Telluria mixta: one gene and its partner. The protein of the gene in region 1 interacts with the protein of each later gene in a pairwise test. Links are inferred from orthologs where the notes say so. Each region holds a gene or a part of one and is shown on either strand. Other genes may lie near its edges. The genes, in order: acpP and ybgC.

The links.
Region 2: the proteins of acpP (region 1) and ybgC interact in binary tests that used the Escherichia coli proteins (3 or more experiments, as listed by UniProt). The link is inferred for Telluria mixta from one-to-one orthologs.

Annotation. Positions count from the first base shown.
Region 1 is NZ_CP119520.1:4,278,959-4,284,842, reverse strand. The notes cover bases 953-3,915. They hold acpP (acyl carrier protein), read right to left. Parts: upstream 2,573-3,915; coding sequence 2,333-2,572; downstream 953-2,332. Other genes in these bases: fabD (ACP S-malonyltransferase), read right to left, coding at 3,492-3,915; fabG (3-oxoacyl-ACP reductase FabG), read right to left, coding at 2,715-3,452; fabF (beta-ketoacyl-ACP synthase II), read right to left, coding at 1,063-2,307; P0M04_RS19165 (hypothetical protein), read right to left, coding at 953-966. In the rest of the region: RNA polymerase sigma factor RpoE, read right to left, coding at 1-404; more of P0M04_RS19165, read right to left, coding at 466-952; more of fabD, read right to left, coding at 3,916-4,427; P0M04_RS19140 (beta-ketoacyl-ACP synthase III), read right to left, coding at 4,470-5,450; phosphate acyltransferase PlsX, read right to left, coding at 5,453-5,884. UniProt on the Escherichia coli protein: Carrier of the growing fatty acid chain in fatty acid biosynthesis.
Region 2 is NZ_CP119520.1:7,378,725-7,384,644, forward strand. The notes cover bases 1,714-4,712. They hold ybgC (tol-pal system-associated acyl-CoA thioesterase), read left to right. Parts: upstream 1,714-3,010; coding sequence 3,011-3,415; downstream 3,416-4,712. Other genes in these bases: P0M04_RS32505 (SDR family NAD(P)-dependent oxidoreductase), read left to right, coding at 2,041-2,790; tolQ (protein TolQ), read left to right, coding at 3,443-4,126; P0M04_RS32520 (biopolymer transporter ExbD), read left to right, coding at 4,147-4,575; tolA (cell envelope integrity protein TolA), read left to right, coding at 4,586-4,712. Also shown: transcriptional regulator NrdR, read right to left, coding at 1-376; glyA (serine hydroxymethyltransferase), read right to left, coding at 416-1,663; more of tolA, read left to right, coding at 4,713-5,566; Tol-Pal system beta propeller repeat protein TolB, read left to right, coding at 5,601-5,920.

The DNA of each region.
Region 1 (5,884 bases):
TTCACGGTATAGGCGATCTGCTTGCTGGCCAACATAGACTCCGGTGTATTAATGTCCCGCAAGCTATCCGCGTCGTCGAATCCTTCCGCACGTTCGGCATCGGCTTCCGTCGAGGTGGGCGCCCGTCTGCCTTGCGTGACCAGAAAATTCTTCGCCGTATTAATTCCTATTCGATATAGCCAAGTATAAAACGCGGAATCGCCGCGGAAATGGCGCAGTGCACGGAATGCCTTAATAAAGGTTTCCTGTACAACGTCTTCCGCCTCGGCCGGATCGTGCACGAGGCGCGACACGAGCCGCATCAGGCGACGCTGGTATTTCGCTACCAGCAGGTCGAACGCCCGGCGATCGCCCGCCTGGACGCGCTCAACCAGCAGTTGATCACATTCGCGTTCGGTCGTCACTGCAATGCCCCGTTGGCTGCGGCGGCGTCCCTGTTATACGGAAACGGTCTGCCACGTTTCCTTAAGAGTTGGTCCGCTGCAATGAGTTCGTCGTGTCTTCGCATCCTTCGTCTGCATTTCCGCGCCGGCCGACCACTGCCAGCGCGACGGCCAGCGCGCGCCACGCGGCGGCGTCGACACTGTCGCGCCACACACACAGGACCCGCGGCCCCGTGCCCGGCGCGGCGTGCCGCAACACCATCAGCATCGGCCAGATGACAGATCCAGGCAGCAGGACCGCATTGCCCGCCGACGGCAGGCCCACATCCTGTTGTACCGTTACGCGCAGGTCGCCGGTTCCAGAAATATCAATCCGGTGCGTCTTTGGATGAGATCCCGCCGCGCCCAGCACGGCGCTGCCGGCGGCCGCCAGCGCCGCCACGACGAAGGGCGCGAAGCGCATGTGCCCGGGCGCCGCCAGCCCGATGGCCAGCGCGGACGCGAGAAAGGCCAGGCCGCAGCCACCCCAGACGAACCGCTGGATGCGTGACGGCCTGACGAGCGCGGACACCGCGATCGACATGGATATTTCCAGTTAGAAGTGGAGGAAGTCAGAAATGACAAACGCCCATTCCTTTGACAGGAATGGGCGTCCGAAAGTTCGGTTATCGGCAGATCGTTAGATCTTGGCGAAGACCAGCGTACCGTTGGTACCGCCGAAACCGAAGGAGTTTTTCACCGCGTAATCGATCTTCATGTCCCGTGCCGTGTTGGCGCAGAAGTCCAGGTCGCATTCCGGATCCTGGTTGAAGATGTTGATCGTCGGCGGCGAGACCTGGTTGTGAATCGCGAGCACGGTGAACACCGACTCCAGGCCGCCCGCGCCACCCAGCAGGTGACCCGTCATCGACTTGGTGGAGTTGACGACCAGCCTGTTCGCATGGTCGCCGAAGGTGCGCTTGATGCCCTTCACTTCCGCCACGTCGCCCACGGGGGTCGACGTGCCGTGTGCGTTCACGTACTGCACCTGGTCCGGGTTGATGCCCGCGTACTGCATCGCGGCGACCATGCAGCGCGATGCGCCGCTGCCATCCTCGAGCGGTGCCGTGATGTGGTTCGCGTCCGCGCTCATGCCGAAGCCGACGACTTCCGCGTAGATCGTCGCGCCGCGTGCCTTGGCGTGTTCGTACTCTTCGAGCACCATCACGCCAGCGCCCTCGCCCAGCACGAAGCCGTCGCGGTCGCGGTCCCAGGGACGCGAAGCCGTGGCCGGATCGTCATTGCGCGACGATAGCGCACGTGCCGAGGCGAAACCGCCCAGGCCCAGCGGCGATACGGTCGATTCCGCACCGCCCGCGATCATCACGTCGGCGTCGCCGTACTCGATCAGGCGAGCAGCCTGGCCGATGCAGTGCAGGCCGGTCGTGCAGGCGGTCACGATGGCCAGGTTCGGGCCGCGCAGGCCGAACTTGATCGACAGGTCGCCCGAGATCATGTTGATGATCGACGCCGGGACGAAGAACGGCGAAATGCGGCGCGGGCCGCGGCTGTCGTACTCCGCCTTGGTCTCTTCGATCATCGGCAGGCCGCCGATGCCGGAACCCACGAGCACGCCGATACGATCGCGATTGTCGTCGGTGACGACAATGCCCGAATCCTGTAACGCCTGGATGCCGGCGGCCATGCCGAAATGGATAAACGTATCCATATGACGGCCTTCCTTGCCCGGCAAGTAATCCTCGACGTTAAAGTTCTTCACCTCGCCCGCGAAACGGGTCGAGAATGGCGTTGCGTCGAACTTGGTGATGTTGGCAATACCCGACTTGCCCGCCAGTGCTGCCTCCCACGCGTCGGCAATGGTGTTGCCGATCGGAGAGATGCAACCCAGGCCGGTCACTACGACACGACGGTTGCGTGAACTCAAGCGCTTCTCCTGAAATCCTGAAAGCTTAGGCCTTGACGTGAGCCTGTGCGTACTCGATAGCCTGGCGAACGGTCGTGATCTTCTCGGCCTGCTCGTCCGGGATTTCCATTTCGAATTCGTCTTCCAGGGCCATCACCAGTTCCACGGTGTCCAGCGAGTCAGCGCCGAGGTCGTCAACGAACGAGGAATCGATTTTGATGTCTGCTTCGGCAACGCCCAGTTGCTCAGCGACGATTTTTTTAACGCGTTGTTCGATATCCGACATGTTATGGCTCCATTAGGTATGTGTTGCGGAAAGTGCGCGCATTTTATCAGGGTTTGCGCGTTGAAAAACTATTTTCAGCGTCTGACGCTAAAACGGTCGAAACTACTGCGAACTGCCGAGATCTCTATTTAAAGGATGCCCATCAGTTCATGTACATGCCGCCGTTCACGTGCAGTTCGGTGCCCGTGATGTAGGCGGCCTGCGGACCCGCCAGGAAGGCGACCGCGTACGCGATGTCTTCCGGATTGCCCAGGCGGCCCAGCGGGATCTGCGTCAGCAGCGCCTCATGCTGGCCTTCGCCCAGTGCCTTGGTCATGTCGGTGTCGATGAAGCCCGGCGCCACGCAGTTGACGGTGATGTTGCGGCTGCCGATCTCGCGCGCCAGCGCGCGGGTCATGCCGGCCACGCCGGCCTTCGCCGCCGCGTAATTCATCTGACCCGGATTGCCGGCCGCGCCCACGACGGACGTGATGTTGATGATACGCCCCTGCTTCGCCTTCATCATCCCGCGCAGCACGGCGCGCGACAGGCGGCCGACGGCCGTCAGGTTGGTGGCGATCACGTTGTCCCACTCTTCGTCCTTCATGCGCATCGCCAATTGATCCTGGGTGATGCCGGCATTGTTGACGAGGATGCCGATCGTGCCGACATTCTTGGTGATGTCGTCGATGACGGCGGCGCACTGGGCGGCGTCGGTGACGTTCAGCACGACGCCCTTGCCGCCGAACTCGGCGAGGTAGGCGCCGATGTCTTCCGCACCGGCTGCCGTCGTGGCGGTGCCGACGACCTTGGCGCCCTGGCGTGCCAGTTCGAGTGCGATGGCCTTGCCGATGCCGCGCGAGGCACCGGTGACGAGGGCGACTTGGTTTTGCAGGTTCATTGAGTCCTCTTTTTCTCTAACGGGGGGATGCGACGGCGCTCAGCCCTGGATGGCGGCGAGCACACGTTCCAGCGATGCCTGGTCGACGAGGGCTTCGCCCACCAGCACCGGATCGATCCGCTTGGCCATGCCGATCAGGGTCTTGCTCGGCGCGCATTCGATGACTTGCGTCACGCCGTCGGCCGCCATCTTCTGCATGGTCTCGACCCAGCGCACGGGACCGGCCGCCTGGCGCACCAGCGCATCCTTGATCGCGGCGGGATCGTTCAGGATAGCCACGTCGACGTTGTTGATCAAGTCGATCTGCGGCGCGGCAAAATTCAGGTTCGCCATGTAGTCGCGCAGGCGGTCCGACGCCGGCTTCAGCAGCGACGAGTGGAACGGCGCCGACACGGCCAGCTTCATCGCGCGCTTGGCGCCCTTGGCCTTGGCGATGTCGCACGCGCGCTCGACGGCGGCCGTGTGGCCCGCGATCACGATCTGCGTCGGCTCGTTGAAGTTCACGGCTTCCACGACCTCGCCCTGCGCCGCCTCTGCGCACACGGCACGGACGTCGTCCGCCTGCAGGCCGAGAATCACCGCCATGCCGCCCTGCCCGACCGGCACCGCGTCCTGCATCGATTGCGCACGGAAGCGCACGAGCGGCACGGCATCCTTGAAGTCGATCACGCCGGCGGCGACGAGCGCCGAGTATTCGCCGAGGCTGTGGCCGGCGACGACGGCCGGCTTCGGGCCGCCCGCGGCGATCCACGCACGGTAGACGGCGACGGCGGCCGTCAGCATCACGGGCTGCGTGTTGGTGGTCAGGTCCAGGTCTTCCTTCGGGCCTTCGGCGATCAGCTTGCCGAGGTCCTGGCCCAGCGCTTCCGACGCCTCGGCGACGGTCTGCTCGACGACCGGGTTGCCGGCGAAGCCGTTCAGCATGCCGACGGCTTGCGCGCCCTGGCCGGTAAACAGGAATGCGAATTTGCTCATCAAGTCCTCCTTGATCTTGTTATTGGTACGGAGCGGCCGGCGTCACATGCGCGCGAGCACGGCACCCCAGGTAAAGCCGCCGCCCACGCCTTCCATCATGACGTTGTGGCCCGGCTTGATGCGGCCGTCGCGCACCGCGACATCGAGTGCCAGCGGGATCGACGCGGCCGACGTGTTGCCGTGTTCGTTGACGGTGACGACCATCTTCTCGGTCGACAGGCCCAGCTTCTTGGCGGTGCCCGTCATGATGCGCAGGTTGGCCTGGTGCGGGATCAGCCAGTCGATCTCGCTCGACGGCATCTGCGCATGCGCCAGCGCTTCGTTGGCGACCTTTTCCAGCACGGTCACGGCCAGCTTGAAGACGGCGGGGCCATCCATGTACAGGAATTTCTGGTTCGTGGCCAGGTTCGACGGGTTCGCGGGGCCGCACAGGATGCCGCCATGGCTGCCATCGGCGTGCAGCTTGACGGCCAGCACGCCCGGTTCCTCGGACGCGGCCAGCACGACGGCGCCGGCGCCGTCGCCGAACAGCACGCAGGTGGTGCGGTCATCGAAGTCGAGGATCCGCGAGAACACTTCCGTGCCGATCACGAGCACGTTCTTCGCATTGCCGGCCTTGATGAACGCATCGGCCGTCGCCATCGCGTAGACGAAGCCCGAGCACACGGCGCCCATGTCGAACGCGGCGCTGTTGTTTCGCATGCCCAGCTTGTTCTGGACGATGCAGGCCGTGCTCGGGAAGCTGCCGAAATAATCCGGCGTCGACGTGGCGACGATGATCAGGTCGATCTGCTCGGCTTCGAGACCGGACGCCTCGAGCGCCTTGCGCGCCGCGTTCACGGCCAGGTCCGACGCGTTTTCGTCGGGCGCGGCGTAGTGGCGCGCGGAGATGCCGCTGCGGGTCACGATCCACTCGTCCGACGTCTCGATGCCCTTGACGGCAAGCTGGGCCGCGAGGTCGTCGTTAGTGACACGCTTTTCCGGCAGGTAGCTGCCGGTGCCGATAATTTTGCTGTAAGTCATTGCTAACCCTGCTGAATGGTTGAGCCTGGCGCTTCCGGATTGGGAGCTTGCGGCAACATTTCGGCGATCAAGGTCGAGAGTTGCGCTTGCACATTATATTTCGCCGCGTCAAAAGCGCGTCGAAGTGCCCACTCGTAGGCGTAGGCATTGGCACCGCCATGGCTCTTGAAGACCAGGCCTTTCAGACCCAGCAGGCCGGCACCGTTATAACTTTCGGGGTTCAGCTTCTTGAGCGACTTGCGCGCCAGCAGAGCACCGAGTTTCGACATGGTGCTTTCCATGAACGTCGTCTTGAAGAAGCGCGACAGGCCCTCGATCGCCTTCAAGGTCACGTTGCCGACGAACCCGTCGCACACAACGACGTCGACCGTGCCCTTGAAGATGTCGTTGCCTTCGACGTTGCCATGGAAATTCAGCACGCCGCGTTCATGGTC
Region 2 (5,920 bases), 3.1 Mb from region 1 along the record:
GGATGTAGGCGATCTTGTCGAGACGCTTGAGTTCCTGCATCACCAGTTCGCCGACATGGCCGGTATCGACTTCGCGCCGGCCGCTGGTGAGGAGTTTTTCTTCGATGGAGGCCACGGCGCGGTCGATGGCTTCGGCCGCCACGGGACGCTTGCGCAGTGCGAGCATCAGGCTGCCGCGCAGCTTGGAGGATTCGTATTCGGTACGGCTGCCGTTCTTCTTGACGATGAACGGCATCGAGAGCTCGATCCGCTCGTACGTGGTGAAACGCTTGTCGCACGCGACGCAGCGGCGGCGGCGCCGGATGGCATCGCCTTCCTCGGATACGCGGGTATCGAGGACCTGGGTGTCGTCATGCTGACAGAACGGACATTTCATGGGGTCAATGGGGCGCCGCATGGGCGCCCCGCTATCGCATTACGCTTCGTAGACCGGGTATTTGTCGGTCAGTTGCTTCACTTCGGCCTTGACGCGGTCGATGGTCGCGGCGTCGTGCGGGTTGTCCAGCACGTCGGCGATCAGGTTGCCGACCTTGACGGCGTCCTCTTCCTTGAAGCCGCGGGTCGTGAAGGCCGGGCTGCCCAGGCGGATGCCCGACGTCACGAACGGCTTCTGCGGGTCGTTCGGGATGCCGTTCTTGTTGCAGGTCATGTGAGCCTGGCCGAGGATGGCTTCCGCTTCCTTGCCGGTGAGGCCTTTCGAACGCAGGTCGACGAGCATCACGTGCGACTCGGTACGGCCCGAGACGATGCGCAGGCCGCGTGCGATCAGCGTGTCGGCCAGTGCCTTGGCGTTCTTGACGACCTGCTGCTGGTACGCCTTGAATTCCGGCGTCAGCGCTTCCTTGAAGGCGACCGCTTTACCGGCGATCACGTGCATCAGCGGACCACCCTGGATGCCCGGGAAGATCGCGGAGTTGATGGCCTTCTCGTGCTCGGCCTTCATCAGGATGATGCCGCCGCGCGGGCCGCGCAGCGACTTGTGCGTCGTCGACGTGACGAAGTCGGCGTGCGGGACCGGGTTCGGGTATTCACCGGCGGCGATCAGGCCGGCGTAGTGGGCCATGTCGACCATGAAGTACGCGCCGACTTCCTTCGCGATGCGGGCGAAGCGCTCGAAGTCGATGCGCAGGGCGAAGGCGGACGCGCCGGCGATGATCAGCTTCGGCTTGTGCTCGCGCGCCAGGCGTTCCATCTGCTCGTAGTCGATGTCTTCCTGCTCGGTCAGGCCGTAGGAGATGACGTTGAACCACTTGCCCGACATGTTCAGCGCCATGCCGTGGGTCAGGTGGCCGCCTTCGGCCAGCGACATGCCCATGATGGTGTCGCCCGGCTTCAGCATCGCGAAGAACACGCCCTGGTTCGCCTGCGAACCCGAATTCGGCTGGACGTTCGCGGCTTCGGCGCCGAACAGTTCCTTCACGCGGTCGATCGCCAGCTGCTCGGCGACGTCGACGTATTCGCAGCCGCCGTAGTAGCGCTTGCCCGGATAGCCTTCGGCGTACTTGTTGGTCAGTTGCGAGCCCTGGGCCTGCATCACGGCCGGCGACGTGTAGTTCTCGGATGCGATCAGCTCGATGTGGTCCTGCTGGCGCTTGTTTTCCTTCTGGATGGCATCAAACAGTTCCGGGTCAACCTTGGCGAGCGTGTGATCTTTTGCAAACATGAAAAAACTCCAATCGATAAGAGAACCAGGCAACGGTCAGCGCTGAACAGGCGGGAGCCGAAACACATGCGGGGCAGCCGCGATACCAACGCGTACCAGTCGGTGGCTGCCCAGGCGAACGGCAAGTTTGAAATCTCACGTTCCCCGGTGGGTGCCCACCTTCGCCACGCGCCGGCAGGCCGATCGCTCCTGATCGGACGGCAGCGCACGGTTTTCGCCAGTCACGTGAGATGTAAATGGAACTCCGGATTGTACGGGATTGTGCCGCTGGCAGGCAAGGAAACCGATGCCGACCTGGCAACCCGGCCTCCGGCGCTGCCCAGGATGGTCATTTCAGCTACAATCTCACGGTTACAACCTGCCAGGCAAAAACCAAAATGATCGTTTTCATCACCGGCGCATCGGCCGGATTCGGCGCCGCCATGGCGCGCACTTTCGTCAAGAACGGCCACCAGGTAGTGCTGGCGGCGCGCCGCAAGGACCGACTGGATGTCCTGGCCAGGGAACTGGGCGAGTCGGCCCTGCCGATCACGATGGACGTCACCGACAAGAACTCGATCGAGGAAGCGTTGTCGATGCTGCCGCAATCCTGGCGCCAGATCGACGTCCTGATCAACAATGCCGGCCTGGCCCTGAACACGAAACCGGCCTATGAGGTGCCGCTGGAAGACTGGGAAACGATGATCGCCACGAACATCAAGGGCCTCGTCACGATGACGCACGCCCTGCTGCCCGCGATGGTCGAGCGCGGCAGCGGCCTCGTCATCAACATCGGCTCCGTGGCCGGCCGCACCCCGTATCCCGGCGGGAACGTGTACGGCGCCACCAAGGCATTCGTCGAACAGTTCACCCTGAACCTGCGCGCCGACCTCGTCGGCACCGGCGTGCGCGCGACGAATATCGCGCCGGGCCTGTGCGGCGGCACCGAATTCTCGAACGTGCGCCTGCGCGACGACGCGGCCGCGGCGAAAGTCTACGAGGGCACGCAGCCGCTGACGGCCGAAGACATTGCCGAGACCGCGTATTGGATCGCGTCCCTGCCGCCGCACGTCAACATCAACCACATCGAGATGATGCCGACCTGCCAGGGCTACGGTCCCCTCAACATCAAGCGCAACCCGGGCTGATATTTCTGCAAGCACAAAAATCGGCCGACCGGCGAACAAATTGTTTTCGCTTTGTAACAGCGGCGCCGTGCAAAATGAAAAAGTGCTACAGTTGCTGGCTTGGCATGAGCCTCTCACATTCTCACGCCTGCCACTCATACCTATGTATATGTACCCTGACGCACATATAGCGGGGTGAAATGACGTAAAATGTTTCCCATTTTCATTTATGGCAGCTGAAATGCCTTCAGTTTTCACCTGGACAGTTCGCGTCTATTACGAGGATACGGACGCCGGCGGCATCGTTTATTACGCCAATTACCTGAAGTTTTTCGAACGTGCGCGCACCGAATGGCTGCGCGCGCTCGGCATCGATCAGCAAGCCCTGCGCGACCAGGCCGGGGCAATCTTCGTCGTGAGCAATGCCAGCATCGACTATGTCGCGTCCGCGCGCCTGGACGATGAAGTGAAAGTGACCCTGAAGGTGGAAAAGCTGGGCCGCGCGTCCGTCCAGTTCGCCCAGCAAGCCTGGCGCGGCGACACGCTGCTGTCGAGCGCCGACGTGAAAGTCGCCTGCGTCGATGCCGTGACGATGCGCCCGCGTACCCTCCCCGACCTTGCCGCTGCTAAAATGCGTGCCGCCTGATCATCCATTTGACCAAATATATATCCAATGAACGCAGTCCAAGACCTCTCATTCATTGAACTGATCCGCCATGCCCACGTGCTGGTGCAGTTGCTGATGGCCCTGCTGTTCGCGATTTCGCTCATGAGCTGGACTTATATTTTCCGCAAACTGTTCGCGATCCGCGCGGCGCGTCGCCAGACGGAACAGTTCGAACGCAGCTTCTGGGCCGGCGGCAACCTGCACACCTTGCACCAGAGTGCCAGCAGCCAGCGCGACCAGAGCGGTCCGCTGGCACGCATCTTCGAAGCCGGCATGGGCGAGTTCATCAAGGGCAAGCAGGCGTCGCGCGATGCGCTCGACATGGGCGCGGTGCTGGATGGCGCCCGCCGCGCGATGCGCGCCGCCTTCCACCGCGAACTCGACCAGATGGACACGCACCTGAACTTCCTGGCGTCCGTCGGCTCCGTCTCGCCGTACATCGGCCTGCTGGGTACTGTCTGGGGCATCATGAATGCGTTCCGCGGCCTGGCGAACGTCCAGCAGGCCACGCTAGCCACGGTTGCGCCCGGCATCGCCGAAGCGCTGATCGCCACGGCCATCGGCCTGTTCGCCGCCATTCCGGCCGTGGTCGCGTACAACCGCTTCACCCACGACATCGACCGCCTCGCGATCCGCTTCGAAAGCTTCGTCGAGGAATTCTCGAACATCCTGCAGCGCCAGTCGCGCTGATCGCCGCCCGAGGAACCGACATGGCCTTCAACAGCAGCCTGCGGGGCAGCCGTCGCAAGCTCAAGTCCGAGATCAACGTCGTGCCGTACATCGACGTGATGCTGGTGCTGCTCATCATCTTCATGGCGGTGCCGCCGACGCAGAACCCCAGCGAGATCAAGCTGCCCAGCGCCGAGCGCTCGACGCAGCCGCCGGACGACTACATCCAGATCGCGATCCGGGAAAACGCCCAGCTGCAGATCGGCATCACGGGCAAGAATCCGCAGCCGCTGGAAGACGTATCGAGCCGTTCGACGCTCGTCACGCGCCTGCGCGACCTCCATGCCGAGCATCCGGATTATCCGGTCTTGATAGCTGGCGACCGCGACAGCAAATACGATGACGTCATCCAGCTGATTTCCGAAGCCAAGAAGATGGGTATCAACCGCGTCGGCCTGGCCACGAAGTGAAGACGAACTGATGTCAGCAACGAAGCAGACCAACATCGGCAACAGCAACGGCGCGCCTTATCACGTGCCGCCTGAACCGAACCGCTGGCCGGCCATCGGCCTGGCGGTGGGCGTGCACGCCATGTTGCTGGCGTTCCTGTGGATCGGCGTGAGCTGGCAGAACAATGCGCCGGTCGCCGTCGAAGCGGAAATCTGGGACGTGACGACGCAGACCGCCGCCCCGCCGCCCGCCCCCGCACCCGAGCCGGAACCCGAACCGGAGACCCCGCCGCCGCAACCCGCGCCGAAAGCCGTGGAGCCGCCGCCGCCCGTCGTCGAGAAGCCGCAGCCGAAGGCGCCGGACATCGCCCTCGAGCGCGAGAAGAAGCGCAAGGAAGAATTGAAGCGCAAGCAGATCGAGGAAGAGCGCGAGCGTGAACTCGCGGAACAGAAGCGCGCGGAAGAAAAGAAAGCGAAGGCACTCGCCGAGAAGAAGGAACGCGAACTCGAAGAGAAGAAGGCCAAGGCCGACGCTGAAAAGAAAGAAGCCGAGAAGAAGAAAAAAGAAGACGCGGAAAAGAAAAAGAAAGAGGAAGCCGACAAGAAGAAAAAGGCCGCCGAAGAACAGAAGAAACTGGACGCTGCACGCGCCGAGGAAATGCGCCGCATCACGGGCGCGGCCGGCAATCCGACCAGCACCGGCACGGCCGAGAAATCGACGGCGCCGCGCATCGACAAGGGCTATACCGCGGCTATCACGGCCAAGGTGAAAGGCAATACGTCGTATGCGGGCAGCCTCGACGAACCGGGCAATCCGACGGCGACTTTCCGCGTCGAGCAGTTGCCGACCGGCGAGATCATTTCGGTCAAGAAGATCAAGAGCAGTGGCGTGCCGTCATTCGACGATGCGGTCGAAAAGGGCATCACCAAATCGTCCCCACTGCCCAAGAAGAAAGATGGTACGGTAGAGCGTTCCCTCGTGATCGAGTTCCATATGAAGGATCTGCAGTGATCGCGTTCCGACCTTAACCATTGCTGAGAGAAACATGAAGAAACTACATACCCTGCTGTTTTCGGCCACCCTCCTGATGGGCGTGGCTGCACATGCCCAGCTGAAAGTCGAAATCGCCGGCGTGGGCAGCAACCAAATCCCGGTCGCAGTCGCGGCATTCGCCGACGAGTCGGTGGCACCCGAACAGGTGTCCGCCATCATCCGCGCCGACCTTGAACGCAGCGGCGTATTCAAGGTCATCGACGCGCGCCAGACCATTTCCGACACCGCCAACATCGACCTGGCCGCCTTCAAGGCCAGCGGTGCCGACGCGCTCGTCGTGGGCTCCGTGCAGCGTCTCGCGGACGGCCGCTT